Linked DNA regions of Aminobacter aminovorans. Each later gene encodes a partner of the first gene's protein in a complex. Links are inferred from orthologs where the notes say so. Each region holds a gene or a part of one and is shown on either strand. Other genes may lie near its edges. The genes, in order: xseA and DY201_RS22290.

Region 1 (15,114 bases):
GGCATAATCGCGCCAATAGGCAAATTGCGCGCCAACGGTGAGCATGCGGGCGATGCCGGTGGCGGACTCCGCCAGGCCGGGCAAGACGCCGCCGATGCTGTGCCCCACCACCATCGATGGCGCGGCCGGATCGAGGCGTCTGGCCAGACGCAGCACCGCCTCGAAATCGCGTTCGCCCCAGTCGCGCCAGCGATGGCCACAACCGCGCAGGCGAACCGTCCGCGAAGCGCCGATACCGCGATAATCATAGGTGACGACGTCGAAGCCGCGACCGGCGAGAAACATGGCATAGCGATGATAGTAGCTGGCAAGCACGCCAGTGGCCGGATTGACGATGACGGTCCCGGCCTTTTCGCCACGCGCATGCGGCCAGATGTGGCCGCGCAGCACAACGCCATCGGCACACACGACCTCGATAGCTCTGGGCTCACTCACCAAAACTGCAATCGACATGGTGCACCTCGCTTTCCGCCTCGAGCGCTAGCGAATTCGGCTTTCCAATTACACTCACTAGTCAGTATACTTCGGCAATGAAAACCTCAGGGAAGCCGACCCGCGAGCGCATCATCGATGCGGCCTCGAAGCTGTTCTATGGCGAGGGCATCCGCGCTGTCAGCGTCGATGCCGTGGCCGAAAAGGCGGGGCTTACCAAGCGCACGCTCTATTATCACTTCCAGAGCAAGGACGAGCTGATAGCAGCCTATCTCGACGGCCGCGACCAGCCCAACCTGGGGCTGTTCCAGCGCTGGTTCGACGAGGCCGAGGGCGGGATCGATCAGAAAATTCGGATGATCTTCTGGCAACTGGCCAAATCCGCACGGCATCCCAGATGGAAGGGCTGCGGCTATCTGCGCACGGCAGCCGAACTGGCCACCATGCCCGGACACCCGGCGATCAAGACCGGCATCGCGCACAAGAAGCGGGTCGAGGCTTGGCTAGCCAGCGCCTTCGCCGCCGAGGGCGCCCGGTCGCCGGAGCTTTTGGCGCGCCAGATCATTCTGTTGCTGGACGGCTGTTTCGCCGTCGTGCTGCTCAACCGCGACCCCTCCTATATGGAAACGGCCGGCGAAGCTGCAGCAACGCTGGTGAAAGCGGCGCTAGCGTAAACCGGTCGCAAAAACCTTGGATTTGGGACGTGCAGTCCGCAACGGGACAATTCCAAGCATCAACATTTCACTATCGGCACCCGAAACGATCAATTCCTGTTGACGAAGGCTCAGGATTTTTCGCTTGATCGGCGAGCGCTGGATCGTCCATCAAGCGCCCGCGGTCCTTCCGCCTTCAGGAGAAGCATATATGGCGCGCGACACCACCGATTTCCGGCCTATCGAGGGGATGGACGAACTCGTCGACTATCTCGCAGCCGGCAACAAGCCGCGCGACAAGTGGCGGATCGGCACCGAGCACGAGAAATTCCCGTTCTATGTCGATGGCAACGCACCGGTTCCCTATGGCGGCGATCGCGGCATCCGCGCGCTGCTCGAAGGCATGCAGAAGACGCTTGGCTGGGATCCGATCATCGATGCCGGACGTATCATCGGGCTGGTCGAGCCGACCGGCCAGGGTGCGATCTCGCTCGAGCCCGGGGGGCAGTTCGAGCTTTCCGGCGCGCCGCTCGAAACGATCCACCAGACCTGTCGCGAGGGCAATGCGCATCTGGCACAGCTGCGCGAGATCGCCGAACCGCTTGGCATCCGCTTCCTCGGCCTGGGAGGCAGCCCGAAGTGGACGCTTCCCGAGACGCCGCGCATGCCGAAATCGCGCTACGACATCATGACCGCCTACATGCCGAAGGTCGGCACCAAGGGCCTCGACATGATGTACCGGACCTGCACCATCCAGGTGAATCTCGACTTCGAGAGTGAAGCCGATATGCGCCGCAAGATGCAGGTCTCGCTCAAGCTGCAGCCACTGTCGACGGCGCTGTTCGCCAATTCGCCCTTTACCGACGGCCGCCCCAACGGCATGCAGAGCTGGCGTGGCGACATCTGGCGCGATACCGACAACCAACGTTCGGGCCTGCTCGAATTCTGTTTCTCGCCGCAATTCGGCTTTGCCGACTATGTCGAATGGGCGCTCGACGTGCCGATGTATTTCGTCATCCGCGACGAGCAGTACCGCGACATGACGCACATCACCTTCCGTCAGTTCATGGCAGGTGCTGCGCGCAACGAGATTCCCCAGGGCATGCCGACGATGGGCGACTGGGCCAACCACCTGTCGACGCTATTCCCGGACGTGCGCCTCAAGCGTTTCCTCGAAATGCGCGGCGCCGACGGTGGACCATGGCGCCGCATCTGCGCCCTGCCGGCCTTCTGGGTCGGCCTGCTCTACGATCAGGCAACGCTCGATGCCGCAGAAGAACTGACCCGCAACTGGACCTACGCCGAAGTGCTGGCGATGCGTGACGCCGTGCCCGAGCAAGGTATCGCAGCACCGTTCCGCAACACCACGCAGCGCGAGATCGGCCGTGAAGTGCTGGCCCTGTCGCGCCAGGGGCTCGTCAATCGCGGCCGCAAGAACCGCGAAGGCTTCGACGAGGCCGGCTTCCTCAACACGCTCGACGAGGTCATCGCGCGTGGTACGACGAGTGCCGAGGAAATGCTCAGCGCCTACAACACGCGCTGGGGCGGTTCGATCGAGCCTGCGTTCCTGGAGTATGCCTACTAGGCGGCGAAAAGCCCTTCAATCGCCGCTGGAAACGCACTACGCTCCTCCTCGATCGATGATCCCGAGGAGGAAGAAATGCTGCCACTGTTCGAGATGCTGGCCAATGCCCAGAACGGCAATGGCGTCGAGGCGCTATCGCGCCAGTTCGGGCTGAGCCAGCAGCAGACGCAATCGGCGATCGAAGCGCTGATGCCGGCCTTCAGCCAGGGGCTGAAGCGCAACGCCTCCGATCCCTATGGCGTCGGCTCATTCCTGCAGGCGATGGCGAGCGGCCAGCACGCCAAGTATTTCGAGGACGCCAGTCGCGCCTTCTCGCCCCAGGGCGTCGACGAAGGCAACGGCATCCTTGGCCACCTGTTCGGTTCGAAAGAGCTGTCGCGCGCGGTCGCCGGCCAGGCGGCGCAGGCGACCGGCATTGGCCAGGACGTGCTCAAGCAGATGCTGCCTGTCATCGCCTCGATGATCATGGGCGGGCTGTTCAAGCAGACGACGGGCCAGATGCAGGCAGCGAGCGGCATGGGCGGCGGCAACAACCCGCTCGGCGAGATCATCGAGCAGATGATGAGGCAGGGTGGCGGCATGATGGGCGGCGGGCAGCAGCCTCGACAGGCCCCGCAGCAGACCCAGGCGCCCGATCCCTTCGACAACCCGTTCGGCAAGGTGCTGAAGGACATGTTCGGCGGCGGCCAGGGTCAGCCGCAGCCATCGCCGCGCCAGCAGGCGCCGCAACAGAGCCCCTATGGCGACAACCCGCTCGGCAAGATCTTCGAGGAGATGCTGGGCGGCGGCCGCGCCCAGCCTGAACCGCAGCCCCAAGCGCGCCAGCCGCAACCACAGGCAAATCCGAGCGGCCGGCCGCGCAATCCTTATGACGACCTGTTCGGCAAGATGTTCGAAACCGGCAGCCAACAGCGCGACGACTATCAGAAGGGCGTCGAGTCGATCTTCGACCAGTTCAGCAAGGGCATGGACAGGTATCGCTGAGCTAAGGCCTGGCGGTCGATGCGAACCTCGCCTGAGGCTTCAGCTTGTAGCGACGCGAACAGGCCGACGGTATCGGTGCTCGCCAATTGCCTCGGGCGCTACGACGAATTTGCACCGTTGCCAGGCCTCGACGCCCATTTCCAATGCGTTTGGACCAACGCCATCCCCAGGGATCATTTCGGGCCGGTCGCGGTCGTGCCGGACGGCTGCGTCGACCTGTTGTGGAAGGACGGACGGCTGGTGGTGGTCGGGCCTGACATCGTTGCGGCCAGTCCCGAGTTGGGTGGCGGGACGACAGTGCTGGGCATTCGATTCCGCCCGGGCGCGGCACTCCGCTGGCTGCGCACGCCGATGAGCACGCTCGTCGGCCAGGCGGTTGAACTCGCCGACGTATGGGATCGTGACGTAGCTCGCGAACTGAGCCTGCGGATCGGCGAGGCGCCGACCATCGAACGGCAGGCTGCCGTGCTGCAGCAACAGCTGCTCAATCAGTTGCCGGAACTGGAGCGCCCGGCGCAGGACGCAGGCGCGATCTTTGCGGCAATGGCATCGGGATCGGATGCAATCGCCGGCAGGATTTCGTCGCTTGTGGATCGGCTTGACATCAGCGAGCGCACGCTGAGGCGGCGCAGCCACGACTACTTCGGATATGGACCGAAGACGCTGGACCGTATCCTGCGTTTCCAGAACTTTCTTTCCCTGGTGCGCGCGCAAGGCAAGCAGCGTATGGCAGGCCTGGCCTATGAGGCCGGCTATGCCGACCAGGCGCATCTCGGCCGTGAGATCCAGACATTGTGCGGTATGACCGCCGGAAGCTTCGTGCGCCAGATAAGTGGCTGATTGGCCGTTTCGTTCAAGATTTCCGTCGCCCCGTCAGCTATCGGCGGCTATCCCAAGAAACGCAGGAGATTTGCCATGGGTACGAGCGGAAACGATCGCCGGATCGACAACATCGAATTCAACGTCAGCGACCTCAAGCGGTCGCGTGAATTCTACGGCAAGGCCTTCGGCTGGAGCTTCACAGACTACGGTCCGACCTATTGCGACTTCACCGATGGCCGCCTGACCGGGGGACTGACGACAGGCGGACCGGTCAGACCAGGCGGACCGCTTGTCATCCTTTATGCCGACGATCTGGCCGCAACACAGAGCCGCCTTGAGGCTGCTGGCGCCAGGATCGTCAAGCCGATGTTCGAATTTCCCGGCGGTCGACGTTTCCACTTCGCAGATCCCGACGGTTATGAACTGGCGGTCTGGTCGGCAAGTTGAGATGGCGACGATGGCCGCAAGCCTCGGCTTCATCCTGCTCGGTGGCGTCTTCGTCTGGGCCGGTACCGAGCATTTCTGGAACTTCCGCACTGTTACCGGCTACCTGACCGACAAAGGCCTGCCCGTAGCAGCAGTTCTGCTTGCTTTGGGCTCGATCGTCGAGATCATTGCCGGCCTCTGCCTGGCGATCGGCGTGATGCGTCCCTACGCGGCGGTGGCACTGATCCTGTTCACCATCGCCGCGACGTTGATGGCGCTCAATTTCTGGCGCTATACCGGCCCGGAGAGGCAGGGGTTGCGCTCGGCCTTCATCATCAACTTCGCTGTCGTCGGCGGTCTCATCCTCGCAGCGACAGCTTAGGAAGACCGTCGCAGATCTGATCTGAATACCGGAGGAGCCCCCAGATTACGAAAAAGCCCGGTCCTTGGGAGGACCGGGCAGCGTGCAGGCGAGGCCGGCGGGGACCGGCTGGGAGTGGGGAGCCTGCAAAAGCAGATTTCGGCTATGCGACGCGGCGCGCCATGACTTCGATGTTTTCGCTGCGCGCCTGCCTGATCGAGCGAAGACGCACGGTCGGGTCGGTGGCGAACGGCAGATCGACGGCCACACACAGGTCGCCGCGGGTCAGGCCGACATCGGCGAGTTCGGTGTCACTCAACTCGCCAAGGCGATAGAAGGCACGGCGATTTTTCCAGGCACGGAATAGATCGGCTGTATAGTTGACGATACGCATCGCATTCACCGGCCGAGCCGCGGAACGCGTCGTCTCAGTGGAATGGTCGAGCGTGGTCATGACGATCTCCTCTCAGATCGGGGACAAACGGGTCCCGTTCCGGTCGACGCTCCTTCAGCTGCCGCACCGGTTCCGATTCACATGCCTCATGTGGACAATGCGAGAGTGCCATCGGCATATTGATTAATCCAACGAATGTTTCTAATCTTTACCATCAATGTTCATGATGGAAACGTCGATGGCCGCTCCTCTCGATCTTGACCAGCTCCATACCTTCATCTCCATCGTCGATACCGGCAGCTTCACGCGCGCCGCCGACGAGGTGCACCGCACGCAGTCGGCAGTGTCGATGCAGATGCGCCGTCTCGAGGATCGCATCGGCAAGGCGCTCTTCGAAAAGGAAGGGCGCATGAACAAGCTGACCGAGGAAGGCGAGCGCCTGCTCACCTATGCCAGGCGGCTGCTGCACCTCAACCGCGAGACGCTGGCTGCCTTCGACGACAAGGCGCTGGAGGGTACGGTCCGCATCGGCGTGCCGGACGATTATGCCGACCGTTTCCTGCCCGAGATCATGGCGCGCTTCTCGCGCTCCAACCCGCGCGTCGAGCTGTCGGTGCTGTGCGAGCCCACCGTCAATCTCGCCGACCAGATTCGCCGCGGCAATCTCGACATCGCACTTGTGACCGAGTGCGTGGACACCCGGCCGAGCGAGATCGTGCGCAACGAACCGCTTCTTTGGGTGTCGTCGGCCAGCCACATGGTGCATGAGGAAACAATCCTGCCGATGGCTTTCGGCCGGCCGACCTGCCAGTGGCGACAGATGGCGACGGACCTGCTCCAGGCCAGCGGCCGCGAGTACCGCGTCCTTTTCACCAGTTGGTCGGCCAACGTCATCACCGCCGCCGTTCTGGCCGGGCTCGCCGTGTCGGTGCTGCCCGAATGCGCGCTGCGGCCGGGCATGCGCGTGCTGGGCGAAGCCGACGGTTTCGCCGCCCTGCCCGATTGCAAGATCGGCATCCTGCGCGGACATTCCAGCCGGCCGGACATCGTCGACGCGCTGGCGCGGCATATCTCGGAGAGCCTCGACAACATCTCGGTGCCGCTGACCGAGGAGAGCGGGACGTTCGATTTCGCGGCCCTTGCCGCTGCGCGCGGCCGACGGCTCAAGCCCAGCCACATCATGCCGGGATGGTAATCGGCAACTGAGCCACAAAGCTTGACGAGCAGGGCCGTGCGGCCCTCAATCGCGCCATGAACGAACTTGCCACCGAATCACGCACCAACGCTGCCGAATACACCGTCAGCGAAATATCCGGCGCGTTGAAGCGCACCGTCGAGGATGTGTTCGGCAATGTGCGTGTACGCGGCGAAATCTCAGGCTATCGCGGGCCACATTCGTCGGGGCATGCCTATTTCTCGCTGAAGGACGACCGCGCCCGCATCGAAGCGGTAGTCTGGAAAGGCACAATGAGCCGGCTGAAATTCCGTCCCGAAGAGGGGATGGAGGTGATCGCCACAGGCAAGCTGACCACCTATCCCGGTTCGTCGAAGTACCAGATCGTCATTGACAGCCTCGAGCCTGCAGGCGCCGGCGCGCTGATGGCGCTGCTCGAGGAACGCAAAAGACGGCTGGCCGCCGAGGGCCTGTTCGACGACAGGCGCAAGCAGCTGTTGCCGTTCATGCCGCTGGTGATCGGCGTAGTGACATCGCCGACCGGAGCGGTCATCCGCGACATCATCCACCGCATCAAGGACCGCTTCCCGTTGCATGTGCTGGTCTGGCCGGTGCGGGTGCAGGGCGAGACGTCGGGCGCCGAAGTGGCCGCTGCGGTCAACGGCTTCAACGAGCTGCCCGAGCTCGGTGCCATCAGCCGCCCCGACCTTCTGATCGTGGCGCGCGGCGGCGGCAGCCTCGAAGACCTCTGGGGCTTCAACGACGAAGCGCTGATCCGTGCCGTTGCAGCATCGCACATCCCGGTCATCTCGGCTGTCGGCCACGAAACCGACTGGACGCTGATCGACCTCGCCGCCGACAGGCGTGCGCCGACACCGACGGGTGCCGCCGAGCTTGCCGTGCCGGTCAAAGCCGAACTCGAGGCCGTGCTCGCCAATCTTGGCGCGCGGCTACGTGGCGCCGTTTCGCGGATGATCGACCGACGGAGCCAGGCGGTTCGTGCAGCCGCACGTGCCCTGCCCACTCCGGACCAGTTGCTGGCGCTGCCGCGCCGCCGCTTCGACGAGGCAACCAGCCGGCTTGGCCGGGCGCTGACCGTTACCACCGAGCGCAAGCGCGCCCGGCTGTCCGCCGTGCGGCTATCGCCGGCGACATTGGCCCGGCGCATCGGCGAGACCCGCCGTCATCTCGACCGCGACATGCTTCGTGCCGACGCCGCCTTGCGGGCGATGGTACGCGAAAAGCGCATCCGCTTCGACCGCACCAAGGGACGGCTGTCGCCGGAGCCGCTGGTGCGGCGCCAGGAGGCCTTTGGCCAACAGCTCACGGCGCTCGAACGCCGGGCCACAATGGCGGTCGGACGCAGACTCGAACGGGCGCGGACCAGCCTGTCGCAGGCCGACCGGTTGATGGCGACGCTGTCACACAAAGCGGTGCTGGCACGCGGTTTCGCACTCATCCGCGACGCTGACGGCACGGTGCTCAAGCGTGCCGGCGAGGTGGCCACGGGTGCTGCATTGTCGATCGAATTCGCAGACGGCACCACCAATGCGATTGCCACCAGCGGCGATGCGACCGCCACCGGCGGTGAGGCCAAGCCGAAGCCGGTGGCGAGGCCTGCTGCCAAGGTCAGGGAACCTGGCAATCAGGGCAGCCTGTTCTAAAGTAACAAAGGGTCAGTCGCCGGTGGGCGAAGAGATGACCGGCGCCACCAATGGCGAAATGAACGGTGCGCTCCACGAGCCGCCGACGAAGAACGCGGTCGGCGGCACCGTCGGTGCAACAGGGGCTGTCGTCGTCGAGGTGGAGGCAGTGATTTCCTTGGCTTCGATCGCACCCGAGAGCGCGAGCCCGCGCCCGACATAAGGGACGATGCCGGTCAGCCAGATGCGGCTGGTGGGGGTGCGGGCCTCGGCCTTGTCTATCCTGGCAACGCCGTTGGAAATCGTCGCCTTCAGCTCGACGCCGTCGACCGGTAGCGTGCCGCCGGATACTTCGTCGAGAGAGAAGAAGCCCCGGCCGGCCGTGCGCTTGAGAAAGGCCGGCAGGTCTAGCCCGGCAATGGCGCCGACGCCGAAGGTGGCGGCGATCGAGCCGTTGGCATTCTCCAGCAGCGTGTTCCAGTTCAGGCCCGGGCCTTGGAGGATCACCGACACAGTGCCACGGCCGATCGGCACGATGTGGCTCATGCCTGCCGCCGTACCAAAGGCGCCGCCATCTATATCAGACGCCAACAGCCGCATCTCGGCCTGGGTGCCGCCCGGCTTACGGTCGAAGCGGATGCTGGCCTGAACGTTGCCGCCAAAGGCTTCGGCATCGGAAATGTCGAACGCTGCCAGACCGCCCTTGACCTGCGCCGTGGCCGCGACCTCGGCGAGTGCGATGGAACCGGCCGTGGCCTTTGTCGCCGACAGCCGGAGGTCGAGATTGATGCGGTCAGAAAAGCTGGTGTCGATCTCGGTCGTGGCCACATTGTTTGTTGGCGCCATCGGCGCGAATGACGAGGCAAACGTCATCAGGTCGAGCGTGTCGAAAGCCAGCGTGCCCGAAACAGACGGTACCGGCCCGTCGAACGACATGTCGAGGATGCCCATGCCGGGATTGCCGTCGAGCGTGACCTGTGCATTCTCGATCTTGAGGCGGGCAAGATCGCCGGTGATCTTGGAGGCAAGCGAGATCGAGCCGACCGGGCTGCCCGGCAGGATGCCCGGCTTCGACCATTCCAGCATGCGGCGGAAGGACGGCGACACGATCTTGGCCTGGCCATCGACATGCGCGTCGGGGCCCATGTCGATGGTGCCGTCGAACGAGGCTTCGACCGGCGCCGACTTCAACGAAGCGACGATCGGCGCCTCACCACCGGCAAACAGCATCAGCGGGCGCGGTGACGACAGTTCAAGCGCCACCTGCTCGCCATGCCAGACACCTGTCGCGGTCAGCTTGCCCGCCTTGTTCAGCGCCGGCAGGCTGGCCTTGCCGGTGAGATCGGTCAGGATCTCGTCCTCGCCCTCGTCGGAAACGGCCACGACTCGGCCGTCGATGAATTCGACAGCACCGAACTCATCAGCGGGCAGTGCGCTGAGATCGGGCTCCATCGGATTCGACGCGACAGTGGCGCGGGCACGCTCGATGGCGCGGCTGAGACGCCCGCCGCTCGAATGCGGCATCTCCACGCCGCCATCGGCAAGGCGCTTCAGGCGCAGTGTCGGCCGGATGAAATGCGCGTCGGAGAAATCGACATTGCCACTCAGCGCCGAAAGCGCCGAAAGCTCTATCTCGACGCGTTCGGCCTCGATGACCGGCGAGCCCTGCTCGTCATCCCAGTCGGTCAAGGTCACGTCGGTCAGGGTAGCGCGGAACACCGGCCAGATTTCGATGTCGGGCGTTCCCTCGATCGACACGCGGAAGCCGCTCCACGCGCTCATCTCGAAGGCGATGCGGTCCTTGACGATCTGTGTGGAAGCGATGAACGGCACTGCGGCAACCGTAGCGGCGATCAGGACGATGAGTCCTGCAATCGCCCAGATGCTGCGCCTGAACAGTGGTGATGGCATGTTGCCCTTGTGCCGCCCGTGCTGCGCCGTTGTGGCTAACGGGTGTAACCGAGTAACGCGGCATTTCAAGTCTTTGTGGCCATGCGATGACGTTTGCGCACAGCGCAATGGCGCTAATCGACATTTCCTTGATCTGCTGCAGTGCGACATGCATAACCATGCGCGTTCTGGGAGAGATGCCGATGACTGTCGAAAAGCCGCTTTGGACGCCCTCGTCAACGCAGGTGGCGCAAGCGCCCCTTACGGCGTTCATGGCTGCGGCAGGCGAGCGCGCCGGCCAGTCATTCACCAACTATGCCGAGCTGCATGCCTGGTCGATCAGCGAGCGCGAGGCGTTCTGGGATCTTGTCTGGGACTTCTGCGGTGTCATCGGGGACAAGGGCAGCCGTGTGCTCGTTGATGGCGACAGCATGCCGGGAGCACAGTTCTTCCCCGATGCCAGCCTGAACTTCGCGCAGAACCTGTTGCGCGGTTCGGGCAGCGGCGAGGCCATCGTCTTCCGCGGCGAGGACAAGGTCGAGCGCCGGCTCACCTGGGACGAACTGTCGGCGCTGGTGTCGAGGCTGCAGCAACTGTTCGTCTCGCTAGGCGTGACCAGGGGCGACCGCATCGCTGCGATGATGCCAAACATGCCGGAGACGGTGGCCGCAATGCTGGCAACGGCCTCGCTGGGCGCCGTATGGTCGTCATGCTCGCCCGATTTCGGTGAACAGGGCGTGCTCGACCGCTTCGGCCAGATCGAACCAAAACTGTTCATAGCACCCGACGGCTACTGGTATGGCGGCAAGCATATCGAGGTCGGGTCGAAGATAGCGGCCGTCGCCGACAAGCTCGGCAGCGTGGCCAAGGTGCTGGTCGCCGATTATCTCGGCACCGCTGGGGATGTCGCCGCGACCATCGGCAAGGCTGAGGCGCTCGACGACGCGCTGGCGCCTTTCGCCGCCAAGGCGGCGACGTTCGAGCCCCTGCCCTTTTCGCATCCGCTCTACATCCTGTTTTCGTCGGGCACGACCGGCATTCCCAAGTGCATCGTGCATTCCGCCGGCGGCACGCTGATCCAGCATCTCAAGGAGCAGCGCCTGCATGCCGGGCTCGAGCCGGGCGATCGCTTCTTCTACTTCACCACCTGCGGCTGGATGATGTGGAACTGGCTGGTCTCCGGGCTGGCCTCGGAGACGACGCTGTTGCTCTATGACGGCTCGCCATTCCATCCCGACGGCAACGTGCTGTTCGACTTCGCCGATGCCGAGAAGATGACCTATTTCGGCACGTCGGCGAAGTTCATCGATTCCGTGCGCAAGGCCGGTCTCAGGCCCATCGACAGCCATGACCTCGGCAGCGTGCGGACCATCTCGTCGACCGGCTCGCCGCTGTCGCCGGAGGGCTTTGACTTCGTCTATGACGGCATCAAGAAGGACATCCACCTCGCCTCGATCTCGGGCGGCACCGACATCGTCTCGTGCTTCGTGCTCGGCGTGCCGACCGAACCCGTCTGGACCGGTGAGATCCAGGGCGCCGGCCTCGGCCTCGCCGTCGATGTCTGGAACGATGACGGCAAGCCGGTACGCCAGGAGAAGGGCGAACTGGTCTGCGCCAAGGCGTTCCCGGCAATGCCGATCGGCTTCTGGAACGATGCCGACGGCAAGAAGTATCACGCCGCCTATTTCGAGCGCTTCGACAATGTCTGGTGCCATGGCGACTTCGCCGAATGGACAGCCCATGGCGGCATGATCATTCATGGCCGCTCGGATGCGACGCTGAACCCGGGCGGGGTGCGCATCGGCACCGCCGAGATCTACAACCAGGTCGAGCAGATGCCGGAGATCGCGGAAGCGATCTGCATCGGCCAGGACTGGGATGGCGACGTGCGCGTCGTGCTCTTCGTGCGCCTCGCGCCTGGCGTCATTCTCGACGATAGCCTGGAAAAGCGCATCCGGACAAAAATCCGCGCAGGCGCAAGCCCGCGCCACGTACCGGCGAAGATCGTCGCCGTCACAGACATCCCGCGCACCAAGTCGGGCAAGATCACAGAGCTTGCCGTGCGCGATATCGTCCATGGTCGCGCCGTCAAGAACAAGGAAGCGCTGGCCAATCCCGAAGCGCTCGATCTCTACAGCGACATCGCGCAGCTCAGGAGCTGAGACGCGGCATGCTTAACGAAACGTAACCGCCAAATTTACCTAGACTTCAGGAGTGGTACACTTTCGTAAATTTTTCATCACTGGAGTAAGGTGCTGTTAAGGTTCGACCCTGATAGTCGTTATCAACTTGAGGGAGAAATCCCTTTCCTCATCTCTGAGGATAGCCAGTTCAGCTCAAGTCCCCGTTGAAACAGCATCTACCTTAAGGGCGCCCGAGTGGCGCCTTTTTCTTTAGCCTGGTCTAAAAAGAACTTAGAGTGACGCCTCTGCGTCGCGCACCAGTGCACCCGAAAGCAGCACCACCGGCACCATGGCGGTGATGATGATGACGATTGCGGACACTGCGCCCTCTTCCGGCACACCGCGCGAGGCGTTTTCATAGACATGCGTCGCAAGCGTGCTGAAGCCGAAGGGCCTGAGCAGGATGGTTGCCGACAATTCCTTGACGGTATCGACGAAGACGAGGACAGCAGCCGTCAGGATCGCCGGCTTGAGCAATGGCAACAGCACGCTGGTGGCACTCTGCGCCGGCGTCTTGCCGAGACTGCGCGCGGCTTCGTCGAGGCTGCCGGGCAGCTTTTCCATGCCGGAGCGTACCGCACCCTCCGCAAGGGCGACGAAGCGGATGGTGCAGGCGATGATCACCGCAGCGGCCGAACCGGTGAGCAGCAGCCCGGTCGAGAAGCCGAGCCAGGCGCGCGCGAAGGCATCGAGCGAATTGTCGAAGCGCGCCAAAACGAACAGCAGGCCCAGACCAAGGATGCCGCCGGGAAGCGCATAGCCGACCGAGGCAAGCCGCACAGTGGCAGCCATGGCGCGACCTTTCGACAGGCGCTGGGCATTGAGCAGGAACAGCGCAATGACGACGGTGAAGGTGGCGGTCAGCGACGCCGTCATCAGGCTGTTGAGGAATGCGCTGGCCACATCGGGCGAGACGAACTGCTCGAGCCGGCGTGATGCATATTGGCCGAAGATGGTGATCGGCACGCCGAAGCCGCTGAATATCGGCAGCGACACGGCGGCAGGCAGGGCAAAGCGCCTCCATCCCTTGAGCGCGGTGCGCGGCGGGTGGACCTTGAGATGTGTGCCGCGCCCGGAATGAAAGCGCTGGCGTCGGCGCGCCCATTGCTCGGCGACGAGCAGAAGCAGGACAAGCACCAGCATCAGGATAGCGATCTGCGCGCCGCCTTCGAGGCTGCCGCGGTTGAGCCATGTGGTGTAGACGGCGACCGTCAGCGTGCGGACGCCGAAATACTCGGCGGCGCCGATGTCGTTGATCGTCTCCATCAGCACCAGGGCAACACCGGCAACGATGGCCGGCCGCGCCACGGGCAGAAGCACGCGCCAGAACACGCGCGCCGGCGACGCGCCGAGCGTACGCGCGACGTCGGCGATGTTGCGGCCCTGCATCAGGAAGACGATGCGGGTGGTGAGATAGACGTAGGGATAGAGCACCGAGGCGAGCACGAAGGCCGTGCCCCAGGTCGAGCGGATGTCGGGAAACCAGTAATCGCGGATCGTCTGGAAACCGAAAATTGCGCGAACCAGGCTCTGCACCGGCCCCTGGTAATGGAAGAACTCGCCAAAGGCATAAGCCGCGAGATAAGGCGGCACGGCAAGCGGCAGCACCAGCGCCCAGGACAGGATGCGGCGGAAGGGGAAATCATACGCGACAACCGCCCAGGCGCAGGCGACGCCGGCAATCGATGTGAGCGCCGCGACCATGGCCAGCAGCGCCAGCGTCGTGCGCGTGGCGCCAGGCAGTACGTTGGTAATCAGATGTGGCCAGTCCTCGCCGGTGCCGGAGAGTGCCACAAAGGCCAGCGACAGCACCGGCAGGATGACGACGATGCCGACGGCGAGCGCGAGCGTGCCGATCAGCGGATGGCGCAGGCGCCTGACGGGCAAGGCGCGGGCGTTCGCGGCTGACGCCACGTCTGCAATCCCCGAACCTGCTCCGCCTGTCGTCGGCAAGGGCACTTTCCCGTCCTTTGTGCCTACGCATCATGCTGTCCGAAGATCGATGCCGATTCTCGGGCCGATGCGCCAATGCAGAAAAGCCGGACCGATCGCCCGGCCCGGCTCTTCCTCAGTTCATGTACCCGACTATCAGCTGCTCGGGCCGTCGTCGAGACCGACGCGGTCGACCATCTCTGACGCTGCCTTGCGGCCCTTGGCGATGTCGACCAGCGGCAGCGTGTCCGCCTTCAGCTCGCCGAACGCCTTGACCGTCTCGGACGGCTCCAGGCCCGGCTCGACCGGATATTCGTAGTTCTTCTCGGCGTAGACCTGCTGCGCCTTGTGGCTGGCCAGGAAGCGGATCAGCTTGACGGCGTTGTCACGGTTCGGCGCGTTCTTGGCGAGTGCTGCACCCGAAATATTGACGTGGGTCAGGCCGTTCTCGAAGGTTGGGAACAGCACGTTGATGGCGTTGCCCCATTCCTTTTCCTTCGGGTCCTTCTCGTTGTTGCGCATCAGACCGACATAGTAGGTGTTGCCGATGGCGATGTCGCACTCACCGGCTGCAATGGCGCCGGCCTGCGGACGGTCGCCGCCGTCAGGCTTCTTGGCGAGGTTGGCCTTGAGGC
Region 2 (14,994 bases), 130 kb from region 1 along the record:
TGGGGTGGCATCGCTGGCTTCGGCGTGGTGTCGGTCGCGGTCTACTGGATCCGCGAATACATCCTCTACATCGTCAAGGCCGGGCACATCGCCGTCATGGTCCATCTGATCGACGGGCGTGACATTCCAGGCGGCCAGAACCAGATTTCCTATGCCCGCGAGGTCGTCGCCGAGCGCTTCACCGAGGCGAGTGTGCTGTTCGTGCTCGACCAACTGGTGAAGGGCGTGATCCGCACCATCACCGGCTTGATCGGCGGCATCGCCGCCTTCCTGCCAATCCCCGGCCTCGACGGGCTGGTACGGTTCCTCAACACCATCGTCCGCATGTCGCTGACCTATGTCGACGAGATCATCCTCGGCTACAACATCCGCATCGGCAGCAACTCTCCCTGGCAGAGCGCGCGGCAGGGCGTGGTGCTTTACGCCCAGAACGGCTCGACCATGATCAAGAACGCGGTCTGGCTGTCGCTCGTCGTCTGGGTCGTGTCGCTGTTCATCTTCCTGTTCATGCTGGCGCCTGCCGGTGCCATTCTCTACTTCATGCCGGGCGAAATGGGTGGCTGGGCTTTCGTGCTGGCGGTCGTCTTTGCCTGGGCGTTCAAGTCGGCGCTGATCGAACCTTTTGCGGTGGCGTCGCTGATGCAGGTCTATTTCAAGGTCATCGAAGGCCAGGTGCCCAATCCGGAATGGGACAGGAAGCTGGAAGAGGCTTCGTCGAAGTTCCGCGAGCTCAAGGAAAAGGCCTTCGGCTCGGGCGAAGCGTCGCGCTGGGACGGGTCTGCAAAGAACGTATGAACGCGAAAGGCACGGCCCGCTGGTGCGCGCCGTGCCGTAAACCGTCTACTCGGCCGGGACTGGTACGAGGCTCGATGTCGAGCGCCGAAAGCTGCCTTGCCCGACAAGGGCGACGACAAGGGCGATGAAGCCGGCGAGCATCGAAACGAAAAAGCCGCTGGCCGGACCGAGATTGTCGATGAACCAGCCCGATGCCGAGGATCCTGCCGCCATGCCGATGCCGATTCCTGTTATCGCCCAGGTCATGCCTTCGGTGAGCTTGGACGACGGAACGATCTTTTCCACCAGCGCCATCGAGATGATGATGGTCGGCGACACGGCGACGCCGGCGACGAACAGCACCACGGCTAGTGTCTGCATGCTGCCGACCATCATCAGCGGCAAGGTGGTGAGGGCTGCCAGCGCAATTGCCAGCAGCAGCTGGCGCGGCAAGGCAAGCTTGAGCTTCAGCGCGCCGAAGGCGAGGCCGGCGACAAGCGAACCGGCGGCATAGGCCGACAGCGCAAAACCGGCGGAGGCCTTGTCGCCCTGGGCTTCGGCAAAGGCGACCGCGGTCACTTCGGCGGTGCCGAAGATGGCGCCGATGGCGATCAGCGTCAGCACCAGTATCTGCATCGAGCCGAGCCAGATGACCGACTTGCCGCCCGACTTGTCCTGGGCGTGGACCGGCGGCTCCGTCGACTTCTGGGCCGCAAAGAGGAAATTGCCGACCGCAAGAAGCGTCGTGGCGACAAGTGGACCCGCTTCCGGAAAGAACCCGACGCTGAGACCGATGGCGACGATCGGACCGGTCATGAAGATGACCTCGTCGACGACGGATTCGAAGGCAAAGGCCGTGTGCAGCTTCGGCGAGCCACGGTAGATATGTGTCCAGCGTGCGCGCACGAAGGCGCTCATGCTCGGCATGGTGCCGGCAAGCACGGCAAACAGGAACAGCGTCCAGCTTGGCGCGCGATAGTGGGTCGCAAGCATCAGGCTGGAGAGCGCCACGACGGCGACGATGGTGCCGGGGATCAGGATGCGGCGCTGGCCGTAGCGATCGACGAGGCGCGACACCTGAGGCGCGATCAACGCGTTGGAAAACGCAAATGTCGCGGCTACCGCGCCGGCAAGCCAATACTCGCCGTGGGTTTCCGAGAGCATCGTGACAATGCCGAGCGTGATCATCGACAGCGGCAGCCGTGCGATGAAGCCTGTGGCGGAGAACGCCTTGGCGCCGGGCGCCTTGAAGATTTCTTTGTAGGGATTACGCATTTGGGTCACCGGGAGGGCAGATATCTGAAATTTCATATACAGTCGAGCCGCCTGAAGAGGCGGCTCGTTGGCACAGATGGGAGAGGCTTTGACGGGGGATGTGCTGCCTCATTCCGCCGCTTGTGGTCTCGCTTGCGGCAACTCGACTTCGTGCTCGCCGGCGAGTGCTTTCTGACCGAGAAGGACGACGAGTAGGGAGATCGTGCCCGCGGCCACCGACACCCAGAAGCCGTTCTGCGCGCCGAAAGTGTCGACCACCCAGCCCGCCACGAAGGCCCCCAGCGCCATGCCGATGCCGATGCCGGTCATCACCCAGGTGATGCCTTCGGTCAGCATGGCTTCCGGCACCCGCCGCTCGATCAGGCTGAAGGCCATGATGAAGGTGGGCGAGATCGCAACGCCGCTGACGAAGATGGCAAGCGCCAGCAGCGGCACGGTGTCGGCGACCAACAGGGGCAGCGTGGTCAGCGCGACGATGGCGATCGACATGGCAAGCAGGCGCTGCTTCGGTGCCTTGAGGTTCAGCGCGCCGACGATCAGGCCAACAATGAGCGAACCGGCGGCATAGACGCCGATGACAAGGCTTGCCGCGGTGGGCTGGCCGAGTTCCTTGGTGATCGCCACGGCGCTGACCTCGGCAGTGGCGAAGATTGCACCGACGAAGATGAGCGCCAGGGTGATGATCTGAACCGGGCGCAGTGCGATCGCCGAACCGACACTTGCAAGTTCAGGCGCCCTGACCTTGGGCTCGCTCGAACGCTGCAGCAGGAAAGCTGCCATGCCGACGGCCAAGAACAGCGTGCTGACCAGCATCCCCGCTTCCGGGAACAAGGCGACGCTCAGGCCGACCGAAAGCGAGGCACCGGCGATGTAGACCATTTCGTCGGCGACGGATTCAAAGGCGAAGGCGGTATTGAGTTCGGGACGGTCGCGGAAGATCTCGGTCCAGCGGGCCCGGACCATGGCCGGCATGCTGGGCATGGCGGCGGCGATGAAGGCCGAAATGAACAGGGTCCAGGCCGGCCAGTCATAGCGGGTAGCAATAAGCATGACGGCAAAGGCGAGGACGGAGATGATGGTGGTGGGGAGAGCCACTGATGTCTGGCCGAGCCTGTCGATCCGGCGCGAGATCTGCGGGGCGGCAAAGGCGTTGGTAAGCGCGAAGGTAGCCGACACGGCACCGGCCAGCCAATATTCGCCGCGCGTCTGCGACAGCATCGCGACGATGCCGATGGGCGCCATGGCGATCGGCAGGCGGGCAATGAATGCCGCCGCTGCGAAGCCTTTGTTCCCGGGAACTCTGAATATATCAGCATAAGGATTGTGCATCGGAGCACTCCTGGAATTTCGAGGGTGCGCCACTTACATACGTGGCGTATGTCAATGAGGTAATTGCATACGCAGCGTATGTCAATTACCATGGACGCCATGTCGAGAAAAATATACGCGACGTATGTGAATGGTGGCGCGGCAAGGAAAAGGCGATGAAGACGGCACACAAACCCCGAAGCGAGATGATTGCCGAAACGCGCGCCAAGCTGATCGCAGCCGCGCGCCGGGCATTTGCGACGACGGGTTATGCGAATGCGTCGATGGATGATTTTACTGCCGAGGCCGGGCTGACGCGGGGTGCGCTTTACCACCACTTCGGCGACAAGAAGGGGCTGTTCGAGGCCGTGCTCGCCCAGATCGACCAGGAGATGTTGTCGCGCCTCAATGAAATCTCGTCCAGGGCCGAGACGCGTTGGCAAGGTTTTCTCGACGAGAACGTCGCTTACATTGAAATGGCGCTCGAGCCGGAAATCCAGCGCATCGTCCTGCGCGATGGTCCGGCGGTTCTTGGCGATCCGGCGCAATGGCCCAACGCCAATGCCTGTATTTCGGCGATCACCGCGAACCTCGTCGCGCTGAAGGCGGAGGGACTTGTCCGCGACATTGATCCGGAAGCGATGGCGCGACTGATCAGCGGCGCCTCATTGTATGCCGCGCAGTGGATCGCAAATTCCGACGACCCCGGCGCGACGTCGATAAAGGCGGTGAAGGCGTTTCGCGCGCTGATGGAAGGCCTGCTTGTGGCCGGCAAGTCCGCCAACTGATCTTTTCCGCCGCAACTGGACATACCGGTGCCGCGATCCTCGGTTCCTTCTGCCGACCCGGCCGTGGGTCTGGTTCGTCAGCGGCTGCCGTTTTCCCCAGGGCTTTGACAGCTATGCGTGGTCTGGCCGGTCATTGCTGATAAGGTGCGGCGATGACCACGCGGCTCTATACGCATCCGATCTACCTCGAACACCTGACGACGCCGGGACATCCCGAGCGGCCCGACAGGCTGCGCGCCATCGAGCGCGCGCTCGACGACGAGGCTTTCGAAATGCTCGATCGCGTGGAAGCGCCGATGGGCGACGAGCGCACGATTCTCTACGCCCACCCCGAGGGTTTTGTCGAAAGCGTTCGCCGGCAGGTGCCGGAGGATGGATTAGCCAGGATCGATGGCGACACCACGCTCAGCCCGAAAAGCTGGCAGGCGGCACTGACCGCCATCGGCGCGGCCAATGCCGCTGTCGACGACGTATTTGCGGGCAGGGCCGCCAACGTCTTCGTCGCCTCGCGGCCGCCTGGGCACCATGCCGAAAAAACGACAGCGATGGGCTTTTGCCTGTTCAACAACGCGGCGATCGCAGCACGCCACGCCCAGCGCGATCATGGCGCCGAGCGCGTGGCGATCATCGATTGGGACGTGCATCACGGCAATGGCACCCAGGATATCTTCTGGGACGATCCGAGCGTGCTCTACTGCTCGACGCACCAGATGCCGCTGTTTCCCGGCACGGGTGCGAAAAGCGAGACGGGCGTTGGCAACATCGTCAATGCGCCGCTTGCGCCTGATACCGGCAGCGACCATTTCCGCGAGGCGTTCCGCTCGCGCATTTTGCCGGCTCTCGACAGATTCGCACCCGACCTGATCATCATCTCGGCCGGTTTCGACGCGCACCATCGCGACCCGCTGGCCGAAATCAACCTCACCGAAGCCGATTTCGACTGGGCGACCGGGCAATTGATGGACAGTGCGGCGCGCCATTCGTCAAATCGTCTGGTCAGTCTGCTCGAGGGCGGCTACGACCTGCACGGGCTGGCCTTCTCAGTGGCCGCCCACGTTTCTCGCCTCATGAAAGGATGATCAATGGCCGCCGAGCCTAACGACGAAATCAAGGCGCTGAGCTTCGAGCAGGCACTCGCGGCACTGGAGAAGATTGTCGACGATCTCGAGCGTGGCGACGTGCCGCTCGACCAGTCGATCAAGATCTATGAGCGCGGTGAAGCGCTGAAGGCGCATTGTGACCGCTTGCTGAAGGCCGCCGAGGACAAAGTCGAAAAGATCCGCCTGTCGCGCGACGGCAAGCCGGTGGGCACGGAGCCGCTCGACGGCGAGTAACGGACGTCCAGTTCAGTTCGCGACGGCACCGCCGTCGCGAACGTCGAAATCGCCGGGCCGGGCGGCGTAGAAGCGATCCGGCGGTGTCCAGCGGTCCGGCAGCTGGCTTTCGCCCCAGCGGGCGAGTTCCTGCACCACAGGAATGAGTGCTGCACCCCTGGCGGTCAGCGCATAGGCGCCGCGGATCGAGCCCTGGCGCGGCAATGATTGCCTGATCAAGCCGGCATCCTCCAGCCGGCGCAGTCTTTCGGCCAGGATGTTTGTCGAGATTTTCTCCGGCGTGGACAACAGGTCCGAATAGCTGGTCGCCCCCATGACCATCGCCCTGACGATCACCAGCGACCACTTGTCGCCGATGATGTCGAGCGCTGACGCGATGGGGCAGCCGGAGCGAAACTGGGTCATGGCAGCACCCTGGATTTTTAACTTGCAAAAAGCAAGTGAGAAGTGATTAGCTGTACCAAGGCTCGTCGGGGGAGGACTCGTCATGTTGCCGATAGCATCGATGACTTCAGCACTCGCGGCCGTGGCCCTGGTTGTCCTGAGCATCCGTGTCAGCCTGCGCCGCAAGAAGGTCGGCCTGAAGCTCGGCCACAGCGAGGATGTCGTTCTGATGCGGCGCATCCGCGCCCAGGGCAATTTCATCGAATATGTGCCGCTCGCCCTGATCCTGCTCGCCCTTGCCGAATACCGTCAGGCGCCGGCGGCGATGCTGTGGACGATCGCCGGATTGCTGATCGTCGGCCGTGGCCTTCATGTCGCGGGCATAGTGACAGCGCGGACGCCATTGAGCGCTCCCGGCATGGTCGGCACCTATGGAGCCTTGCTCGTCGGCGCCGCGGCCCTGGTCCTGGGATGATCGTCGCCGACCAAACGGCTTGACCTCATGGCATGTTGCGCCCAGTTATGGAAAACCCATACCGTTGGTGAAAACCCCCGGGAGCAGGCGATGTGCCGCAACATCAAGACCTTGTTCAATTTCGACCCGCCGGCGACGCATGACGAGATCCGCGACGCAGCCTTGCAGTTCGTGCGCAAGCTGAGCGGTGCGAACAGGCCTTCGAAGAAGAACGAAGAGGCCTTCAACCGCGCCGTCGACACGATCGCCGAGGCAGCGCACGAGATGCTGCATGCGATGGAAACGCATCAGCACCCGCGCAATCGCGAAGAAGAGGCGGCCAAGGCAAAGGCGCGTTCGGCACTGAGATTTGCCTGAGCGCCAGCTCTGGTGACCGCCGTGCAGCAAAAACACTCCAGGATGCGACCCAGGATGCGATAATGAGCTTCTTTCCCGCCGAAGACCCGACGCCAGGCGATGCCTTTTCCTGCGATCAGCTCGAACTGATGGTCATTCCCAACGCCAAGGATATCGATGGCTTCCAGGTGCGCCGTGCATTGCCGACGGCAAAGCGCCGCCTGGTTGGCCCGTTCATCTTCTTCGACCGCATGGGACCGGCGATCCTGAGGGCAGGGCATGCGCTTGATGTGCGTCCACACCCCCATATCGGGCTTGCGACCGTCACCTATCTGTTCGACGGCAAGATCCGGCACCGGGATTCGCTCGGCACCGAGATGGTCATTGCGCCCGGCGACGTGAACCTGATGACGGCAGGCCGCGGCATCGTCCATTCCGAGCGCACGCCGGAAGAGCTGCGCGGCGCGCCGATGTCGGTTTCCGGGCTGCAAACCTGGCTGGCGCTGCCGGACGGCAAGGAAGAGGTTGCGCCGCTGTTCGAGAACACGGCGGCAGTGCAGCTTCCGACCTTCGACGCGGACGGTGTCAGCGGCCGGCTGGTAATCGGCGCGTTCAAAGGCCTGAAGTCGCCGGTGCGCCAGGCATCCGACACGCTCTACGCCGACATCAGGCTGGCGCCCGGTGCCAGGATCAAGATCCCGGCCGACGCCGAGGAGCGCGCCATCTATACGCTCGGCGGCGAGATCGACATACTTGGCGATCGCTTCCCGATCGAACGGTTGCTGGTGTTCAAGCCCGGCGACGAGATCGTCGTGAGCTCTGAGACGGGTGCGCATTTCATGCTGTTCGGCGGCGCGTCGCTCGGCTCCAAGCGCTACATCTGGTGGAATTTCGTCTCGTCGTCGCGGGAGCGCATCGAAGAGGCCAAGAACGAATGGAAGACCGGCCGCTTCGACATCGTGCCGGGCGATGAGGAAGAGTTCATCCCGTTGCCCGAGGGCTGACGAGCAAGAGTCAGGCCGGCCCGCGTCACCGCCATGCATTTACTTTCCAAGCATGCGGTCGTATCTGCCGGGTGGTTAACCGAGTTAGTGCGGATTGATGAACGCGAAACCTGAAACGCCCCTGCTGGACAAGGTCCGCGTGCCCTCCGACCTGCGCACGCTCGATGAGGCCCAGCTGCCGCAACTGGCAAGCGAATTGCGTGCCGAACTCATCGACGTGGTGTCGCAGACCGGTGGCCATCTCGGCGCGGGCCTTGGCGTCGTAGAACTGACGGTGGCGCTGCACTATGTCTTCGACACGCCCGACGACCGCATCATCTGGGATGTCGGCCACCAGGCCTATCCGCACAAGATACTGACCGGCCGCCGCGACCGCATGCGCACGCTGCGCCAGGAGGGCGGTCTCTCCGGCTTCACCAAGCGCTCGGAAAGCGAGTACGACCCGTTTGGCGCCGCGCACTCCTCGACCTCGATTTCCGCCGGCCTCGGCATGGCGGTGGCGCGCGACCTCGATGGCGGCCGCAACAACGTCATCGCTGTCATTGGCGACGGCGCCATGTCGGCCGGCATGGCCTATGAGGCGATGAACAATGCCGGTGCGCTCGATGCCCGCCTGATCGTCATCCTCAACGACAATGACATGTCGATCGCTCCACCGGCAGGGGCAATGAGTGCCTATCTGGCGCGCCTTGCCTCGGGCCGCACCTATGCCGGCGTGCGCGAGCTTGGCAAGAAGCTGACCTCTTATCTCGGCCGCCGTGTCGACCGGGCGATCACCCGGGCCGTCGAGCATGCGCGCGGTTTCGTCACCGGCGGCACGCTGTTCGAGGAGATGGGCTTCTTCCATATCGGCCCGATCGACGGCCACAATCTCGAGCATCTCGTGCCGGTGCTGAAGAACGTGCGCGACAATGGCACTGGCCCGGTGCTGATCCATGTCGTGACCCAGAAGGGCAAGGGTTATGCCCCGGCCGAAGCCGCTGCCGACAAGTATCACGGCGTCAACAAGTTCGACGTCATCACCGGCGCCCAGGCCAAGGCGCCTGCCAACGCGCCTGCCTACACCAAGGTGTTTGCGGAAAGCCTGATGCAGGAAGCGCGCGACGACGACAAGATCGTTGCCGTCACCGCCGCCATGCCGTCGGGCACTGGCCTCGATCTGTTCGGCGAAGCGTTTCCGTCGCGCAGCTTCGACGTCGGCATTGCCGAGCAGCATGCGGTGACCTTTGCCGCCGGCCTGGCGACCGAAGGCTACAAGCCGTTCGTTGCGATCTACTCCACCTTCCTGCAGCGCGCCTATGACCAGGTCGTGCACGACGTCGCCATCCAGAACCTGCCGGTGCGCTTTCCGATCGATCGCGCCGGTTTCGTCGGCGCCGACGGCGCCACCCATTGCGGCGCCTTTGACACCGCCTATCTCGCCTCGCTGCCCGGTTTCGTCGTCATGGCTGCGGCCGACGAGGCAGAACTGCGCCACATGGTGCGCACCGCCGTCGAATATGACGACGGTCCGATCTCCTTCCGTTATCCCCGCGGCAACGGCGTTGGCGTCGACATGCCGGAGCGTGGCCAGGTGTTGGAGATCGGCAAGGGCCGGATCCTGCGCGAAGGCACCAAGGTGGCGCTGCTGTCCTTCGGTACACGCCTCAAGGACTGCCTGCTCGCCGCCGAGGAACTGGGTGCCGCCGGCCTGTCGACGACGGTTGCCGACGCCCGTTTCGCCAAGCCGCTGGACGAGGACCTGATCCGTCGCCTGGCACGCTCGCACGAAGTGCTTGTGATGGTCGAGGAAGGCTCGGTCGGTGGTTTCACCAGCCAGGTGCTCGACTTCCTTGCCCGCAACGGCCTGCTCGACAACGGCCTCAAGGTGCGGCCACTGACCATGCCGGACAGTTTCGTCGACCACGCCAACCCCGACAAGATGCATGCCGACGCCGGGCTCGATTCCGCCGGCATCGTGCGTGCCGTCTTCGCAGCCCTCGGCAAGTCGGCCCAGGCCGCCCGCGCCTGACTGGCGCTTGCGTTGCAGTCGCGCATTCGTCATTGAAGGCCATGGATAACTCTAGGCAAGCAGCCGCCAGCCTGAGGCTTGACGAATTGCTCGTCAGCCGCGGTTTCTTCGCCAGCCGTTCGCGCGCCCGCGACGCGGTGGCGCGCGGGGCCGTGACCGTCGATGGCCAGCCGGCGAAGAAGCCGGGCCAGACGGTGGCGAAGACTGCCGAAATCGCCGTCGACGACCCGGCGCAGGGCTATGTCTCGCGCGCAGCGCTCAAGCTGATCGCCGGGCTCGACCATTTCGGCTTCGATCCGGCCGGAACAACTGCGCTGGATATTGGTGCTTCGACCGGCGGCTTCACCCAGGTCCTGCTCGAACGCGGTGCAGCGCATGTAGTGGCGATCGATGTCGGCCACGGCCAGATGGACGAGCGGCTGAAATCCGATCCGGGCGTGACCTGCTTGGAAGGGCTCAATGCACGCAACCTGACGTCTGAAGATTTTGGCGGCCGGACGCCCGACTTCGTGGTCTCGGATGTCAGTTTCATCTCGCTCAGGCTGGCATTGCCTAATGCACTCCAACTGGCTGCCTCAGGTGCCAGGGCAGTGTTGCTGGTCAAGCCGCAGTTCGAGGCCGGGCGCGAGGCGATCGGCAAGGGTGGCCTGCTCAAGAATGTCGAGGACGGCCCGCGCATGGCTGAAGAGCTGCGCTCCTGGCTCGACGCCGTTCCCGGCTGGCGCGCACTCGGCATCTGCCCGTCGCCGCTCGAAGGCGGTGACGGAAATCGTGAATACCTGCTCGGTGGAGTGAAAGAGTAATGACGACACGTTTCGAAATTGCGCGGCTGGGCGCGCATGGCGACGGTGTCGTCGATGCCAATGGCGGGCATATCTTCATCCCGTTCGCGCTGCCGGGCGAAGTGGTGACAGCGGCGCGCGAGAAGGATCGCGCCCAGCTGATCTCGGTTCTCGAGCCGTCGCCGCAACGTATCGATCCTGCCTGCCGGCATTTCACCGAATGTGGCGGCTGCGCGATCCAGCATCTCGAGGACCAGGCCTATCGCGAGTGGAAGCGTGGGCTGGTCGTCCATGCGCTGAAGGGCAGGGGCATCGACGTTGCGGTCGGCGAACTGGTGGCTTGCCCGCCGCACAGCCGCAGGCGCGCCGCCTTCACCGCGCGCAACACCGAGACCGGGCTGCAGCTCGGCTACAACAAGGCCTTTTCCCATACCCTCGTCGACATCGAGGAATGCCCTGTCCTGCTGCCGGCCATCGTCGAAGCCGCCGGTACCTTGCGGCACCTTGCCGGCATCATCGCCAACACCTCGAAGCCGTTCCGGTTCCTCGTCACGGTCACCGAGTCGGGCTTCGACGTGGCGGCCAGCGATTGCGGCAAGCCGACTGAAGCGATCCGTCGAGCCGCTACCGATTTCGCCATCAGGTCGAAGATCGCCAGGCTTTCCATCGACGGCGAGATCATCGTCGAGCCGGTCAAGCCGATGCTGACCTTTGGTGCGGCGACGGTCAGCCCGCCGCCGGGCGCTTTCGTCCAGGCCGTGGCCGAGGCGGAGGGCGCGATGGTGTCGATCGTCACCGGCCACATGCGCAGGGCCAGGAAGGTCGCCGACCTGTTCTCGGGATGCGGCACCTTCGCGCTCAGGCTTGCGGCAAACTCCGAGGTCCATGCCGTCGAGGGCGATGGCCAGGCGCTCGCCGCACTTGATCGTGGCTTCCGCTTTGCCAGCGGTCTGAAGCGCGTCACAGTCGAACGCCGCGACCTCGATCGCCGGCCGCTGACCTTCAAGGAACTGAACGCCTTTGACGGCCTCGTCTTCGATCCGCCGCGTGCCGGTGCCGAGGACCAGTGCAAGCAGATCGCCCGCTCGGATGTGCCTTACGTGGCGGCGGTGTCGTGCAATCCGGCAACGCTGGCGCGGGACCTGCGCATCCTCATCGACGGCGGCTATGCGCTGAAGAGTGTTGTGCCGATAGACCAGTTCCTCTGGTCGCACCATGTCGAGGCTGTGGCGCTGTTGGAGAAGCCGAAGAAGCGGCGGTGAGGCAACCGATCCGGCCGCCATCAGGTGGACCGGCGGCTAAGCCAGGATATGCTCGACGAATTCGGGCACGATTTCCGTGGCGCGGCCATGGATGGCCTGCTCGAAGAGGTCATGGCCTTCCGACGGCTCGAGGTTGAGTTCGATCGTACGCGCCCCGGCATGGCGCGCCTGCTCGACGAAGCCGGCGGCGGGATAGACATTGCCGCTGGTGCCGATGGAGACGAAGAGGTCGCAACTTGCCAGTGCCTCGTCGATTTCGTCCATCAGGTAGGGCATCTCGCCGAACCAGACCACGTCAGGCCGCAATTGGCCGATCTCCTGGCATGACGGGCAGCGTGAGGCCCGCGACATGGCACCGTGCCAGGCATGCCCGGCGCCGCAATGCGCGCACAAGGCCTTGGTCAATTCGCCATGCATGTGGATCAGCCGCAGCGATCCGGCTCGCTCGTGCAGGTCGTCGATATTCTGCGTGACGAGCAGGAACTTGCCCCGGAACTGCCGTTCGAGCCGCGCCAATGCCACATGCGCGGCATTCGGCGCGACATCGGCAAGACCCGCGCGGCGCTGGTTGTAGAAGTCGTCAACCAGCTCCGGATTGCGGGCAAAACCTTCCGGTGTCGCCACGTCGCGGTAGTCGACCTTCGCCCAGATGCCGTCCTCGTCGCGAAAGGTGTCGACACCTGATTCGGCCGAGATACCTGCGCCGGTGAGCACGACGATCGAGGTGGGGCGGTGCATCGGCATTCTTCGTTCTGTCGGTGCGAAGCCTAGACCCGCGTGCCGCCGACAGTCATCTGGTTCATCCGGAGATGCGGCTGGCCGACGCCGACCGGCACGCCCTGGCCGGCCTTGCCGCACATGCCGATGCCGTTGTCGAGCTTCATGTCGTTGCCGACCATGGTCACGCGGTGCATGGCGTCGGGACCGTTGCCGATCAGCATGGCACCCTTGATCGGCTGGGTCACCTTGCCGTCCTCGATCATGTAGGCCTCGGTGCAGCCGAACACGAACTTGCCCGAGGTGATGTCGACCTGGCCGCCGCCGAAGGAGACGGCATAGATGCCGTTCTTGACCGAGGCGATGATCTCTTCCGGCGTCTTGTCGCCAGAGGTCATATAGGTGTTGGTCATGCGCGGCATCGGCTGGTGCGCGTAGGATTCGCGGCGGCCGTTGCCGGTCGCCTTCATGCCCATCAGGCGGGCGTTCTGGCGGTCCTGCATGTAGCCGACGAGCTTGCCGTCCTCTATCAGCACGTTGCGGGCGCTGGGTGTGCCTTCGTCGTCGACGGTGATCGAGCCGCGGCGTTCGGCGATGGTGCCGTCATCGACGACGGTGACGCCCTTGGCGGCGACCTGCTGGCCGAGAAGACCGGCGAAGGCCGAAGTCTTCTTGCGGTTGAAGTCGCCTTCGAGACCGTGGCCGACGGCTTCATGCAGCATCACGCCCGGCCAGCCGGACGACAGCACGATGTCGAAAGTGCCGGCAGGAGCGGGGATGGCATCGAGATTGACCAGCGCCTGGCGCAAGGCCTCGGTCGCGGCGCCCTTCCAGCTTTCGTCGGTCAGGAACTCGTCAAAGCTCTTGCGGCCGCCGGCGCCGTAGGAGCCGCTTTCCTGGCGGTCACCGTCGCCGACGATCACCGAAACGTTCATGCGAACCAGCGGGCGGATGTCGCGCACCACCTGGCCGTCGCCGCGTAGGATCTCGACATGCTGCCACGACGAAGCGAGCGACGCCGTCACCTGGCGGACGCGCGGGTCCTTGTCGCGCAGCCAGGCGTCGATTTCCTGCAGCAGCTTGGCCTTGGCCTCGAAAGACGGCGACGAGATCGGGTTCTCCTCGCCATAAAGATGCGTGTTGGTGCGGGCAGGGGCGGCGGCGAGCGTGCCGGAATAGCCGCCCTTGACGGCTGAGACCGCATCGGAGGCGCGCAGCAATGCCTGCTCGGACAGGTCGCTCGAATGGGCATAGCCGGTCGCTTCGCCGGCGACTGCGCGCAGGCCGAAACCCTGGTCGGTGTTGAAGCTCGCCGTCTTCAGTCGGCCATTGTCGAACATCAGCGCCTCGCCCTCGCGATATTCGAGGAAGAGCTCGCCATCGTCAGCGCCCTCGATCGTCTCGGCGACGATCTTGCGCACGCGGTCTTCAGTGATGTCGAACTGGCTGAGAAGGCTGGTCATGGCGCGTCGCCTCATATTCCAAGGGGAGTGTGTTCACCCCGATGTAGGCGACGCAGAGGCTCCGGACAATGTCTCCGGTGCCAAACGCTTACGGCAGGGCGGCGAAGCCCTCGCCGAAGCCATTGAGATCGACAGGGATGCCGATGCCTTCCTCGGGCGTCTGGAAGACGATGAAAGTCGCCGACTTGCCGGTCTTCAGCGTGTCGAGCAGCGTCTTGTCGAGGATCACCTCGGCGTAGCAGCCGTCCTGGAAGCAGCGCACGAAATAGGCGCGGCCGATGTCCTTCTGGTCGACATTGAGGCCAAGGCCGTTGGGCAGCAGCACGCCGAGCGGCGCGAGCACGCGCAGAATCTCGGCCTTGTTGTCTGCCGTGCGCAGAATGACCACCGAAAGCCCCATCTCGGGGCGGTCCTCGGCAATCACGTTCTGCATCATCACGCATTGTTCGTTGGTGGCGCCCGCAGGCGTGTCGCAGATGATCGACCATGCGCCGTGGGTGGACTTGACCGTGCCGCTCTGCTGCGCGCCGGCTTGCATGGGTACCACGCAGGCGGCAGCGACGAGCATCTTCGCCACGGTTTTGAAAAGCCCAGACTTCATGACGGCTCCATTGCGAATCACGACTATCAGGCCGTGCAGGCAGCAAGTAAATAACAAGACGGCGCCTTCGCCATCCTGCAATCTCAGGTTTTCCAGACATTCGAAGCCAATTTGGCCCGAATTGCGACGCCTTTTCAGGGCATGGCAGCACAAGCGGGGCAATTGGCCTTTCGCCTGCGCGTTCTTCACCTAGCGCCAAACGCGTCGCGGCGCCAGCCTCTGCGCCTGCGCGCAAAAATGCCGCACGGGTTAAGCCTCTGCTTCCTTGCGGTTATAAAGAGAGTATGGTTTGAACCTCCGAACGTCTCTGGGATTCCCGTCCCGGAGCGGCACGATGTCCTTGCGGCTACGCCCGCACGGAAATGGGAGATACAGAGGGCGATGAGAAAGATCTTTGCTAGCGCCGTCGCGGCGACTGCTTCCCTTGCCAGCGTCGCGGCCTATGCGGCTCAGCCGACGCCTTGGCAAACCACTTTCCAG

The links.
Region 2: the proteins of xseA (region 1) and DY201_RS22290 are in contact, whole or in part, in a cryo-EM structure (PDB 8TXR), measured with the Escherichia coli proteins. The link is inferred for Aminobacter aminovorans from one-to-one orthologs.

What each region holds. Positions count from the first base shown.
Region 1 is NZ_UFSM01000001.1:4,648,694-4,663,807, forward strand. What follows is about bases 6,271-9,201. They hold xseA (exodeoxyribonuclease VII large subunit), read left to right. Parts: upstream 6,271-6,908; coding sequence 6,909-8,495; downstream 8,496-9,201. Other genes in these bases: DY201_RS22990 (LysR substrate-binding domain-containing protein), read left to right, coding at 6,271-6,852; DY201_RS23000 (AsmA family protein), read right to left, coding at 8,508-9,201. Outside these bases: DY201_RS22950 (alpha/beta hydrolase family protein), read right to left, coding at 1-453; DY201_RS22955 (TetR/AcrR family transcriptional regulator), read left to right, coding at 531-1,106; DY201_RS22960 (glutamate--cysteine ligase), read left to right, coding at 1,297-2,670; DY201_RS22965 (DUF937 domain-containing protein), read left to right, coding at 2,746-3,654; DY201_RS22970 (helix-turn-helix domain-containing protein), read left to right, coding at 3,673-4,494; DY201_RS22975 (VOC family protein), read left to right, coding at 4,570-4,923; DY201_RS22980 (DoxX family protein), read left to right, coding at 4,925-5,284; DY201_RS22985 (DUF1127 domain-containing protein), read right to left, coding at 5,427-5,717; more of DY201_RS22990, read left to right, coding at 5,896-6,270; more of DY201_RS23000, read right to left, coding at 9,202-10,385; DY201_RS23005 (acetoacetate--CoA ligase), read left to right, coding at 10,568-12,526; DY201_RS23010 (ABC transporter permease), read right to left, coding at 12,779-14,251; DY201_RS23015 (Fe(3+) ABC transporter substrate-binding protein), read right to left, coding at 14,636-15,114. UniProt on the Escherichia coli protein: Bidirectionally degrades single-stranded DNA into large acid-insoluble oligonucleotides, which are then degraded further into small acid-soluble oligonucleotides.
Region 2 is NZ_UFSM01000001.1:4,514,058-4,529,051, reverse strand. The notes cover bases 4,043-6,853. They hold DY201_RS22290 (exodeoxyribonuclease VII small subunit), read left to right. Parts: upstream 4,043-5,227; coding sequence 5,228-5,479; downstream 5,480-6,853. Other genes in these bases: DY201_RS22270 (pirin family protein), read left to right, coding at 6,758-6,853; DY201_RS22275 (DUF2277 domain-containing protein), read left to right, coding at 6,429-6,695; DY201_RS22280 (MAPEG family protein), read left to right, coding at 5,967-6,338; DY201_RS22285 (winged helix-turn-helix transcriptional regulator), read right to left, coding at 5,492-5,884; DY201_RS22295 (histone deacetylase family protein), read left to right, coding at 4,298-5,224. Also shown: DY201_RS22315 (hypothetical protein), read left to right, coding at 1-795; DY201_RS22310 (MFS transporter), read right to left, coding at 841-2,049; DY201_RS22305 (MFS transporter), read right to left, coding at 2,158-3,378; more of DY201_RS22300, read left to right, coding at 3,534-4,042; more of DY201_RS22270, read left to right, coding at 6,854-7,678; dxs (1-deoxy-D-xylulose-5-phosphate synthase), read left to right, coding at 7,776-9,689; DY201_RS22260 (TlyA family RNA methyltransferase), read left to right, coding at 9,731-10,492; DY201_RS22255 (class I SAM-dependent RNA methyltransferase), read left to right, coding at 10,492-11,733; cobB (Sir2 family NAD+-dependent deacetylase), read right to left, coding at 11,770-12,471; metalloprotease TldD, read right to left, coding at 12,501-13,913; DY201_RS22240 (invasion associated locus B family protein), read right to left, coding at 14,002-14,481; coxB (cytochrome c oxidase subunit II), read left to right, coding at 14,896-14,994. UniProt on the Escherichia coli protein: Bidirectionally degrades single-stranded DNA into large acid-insoluble oligonucleotides, which are then degraded further into small acid-soluble oligonucleotides.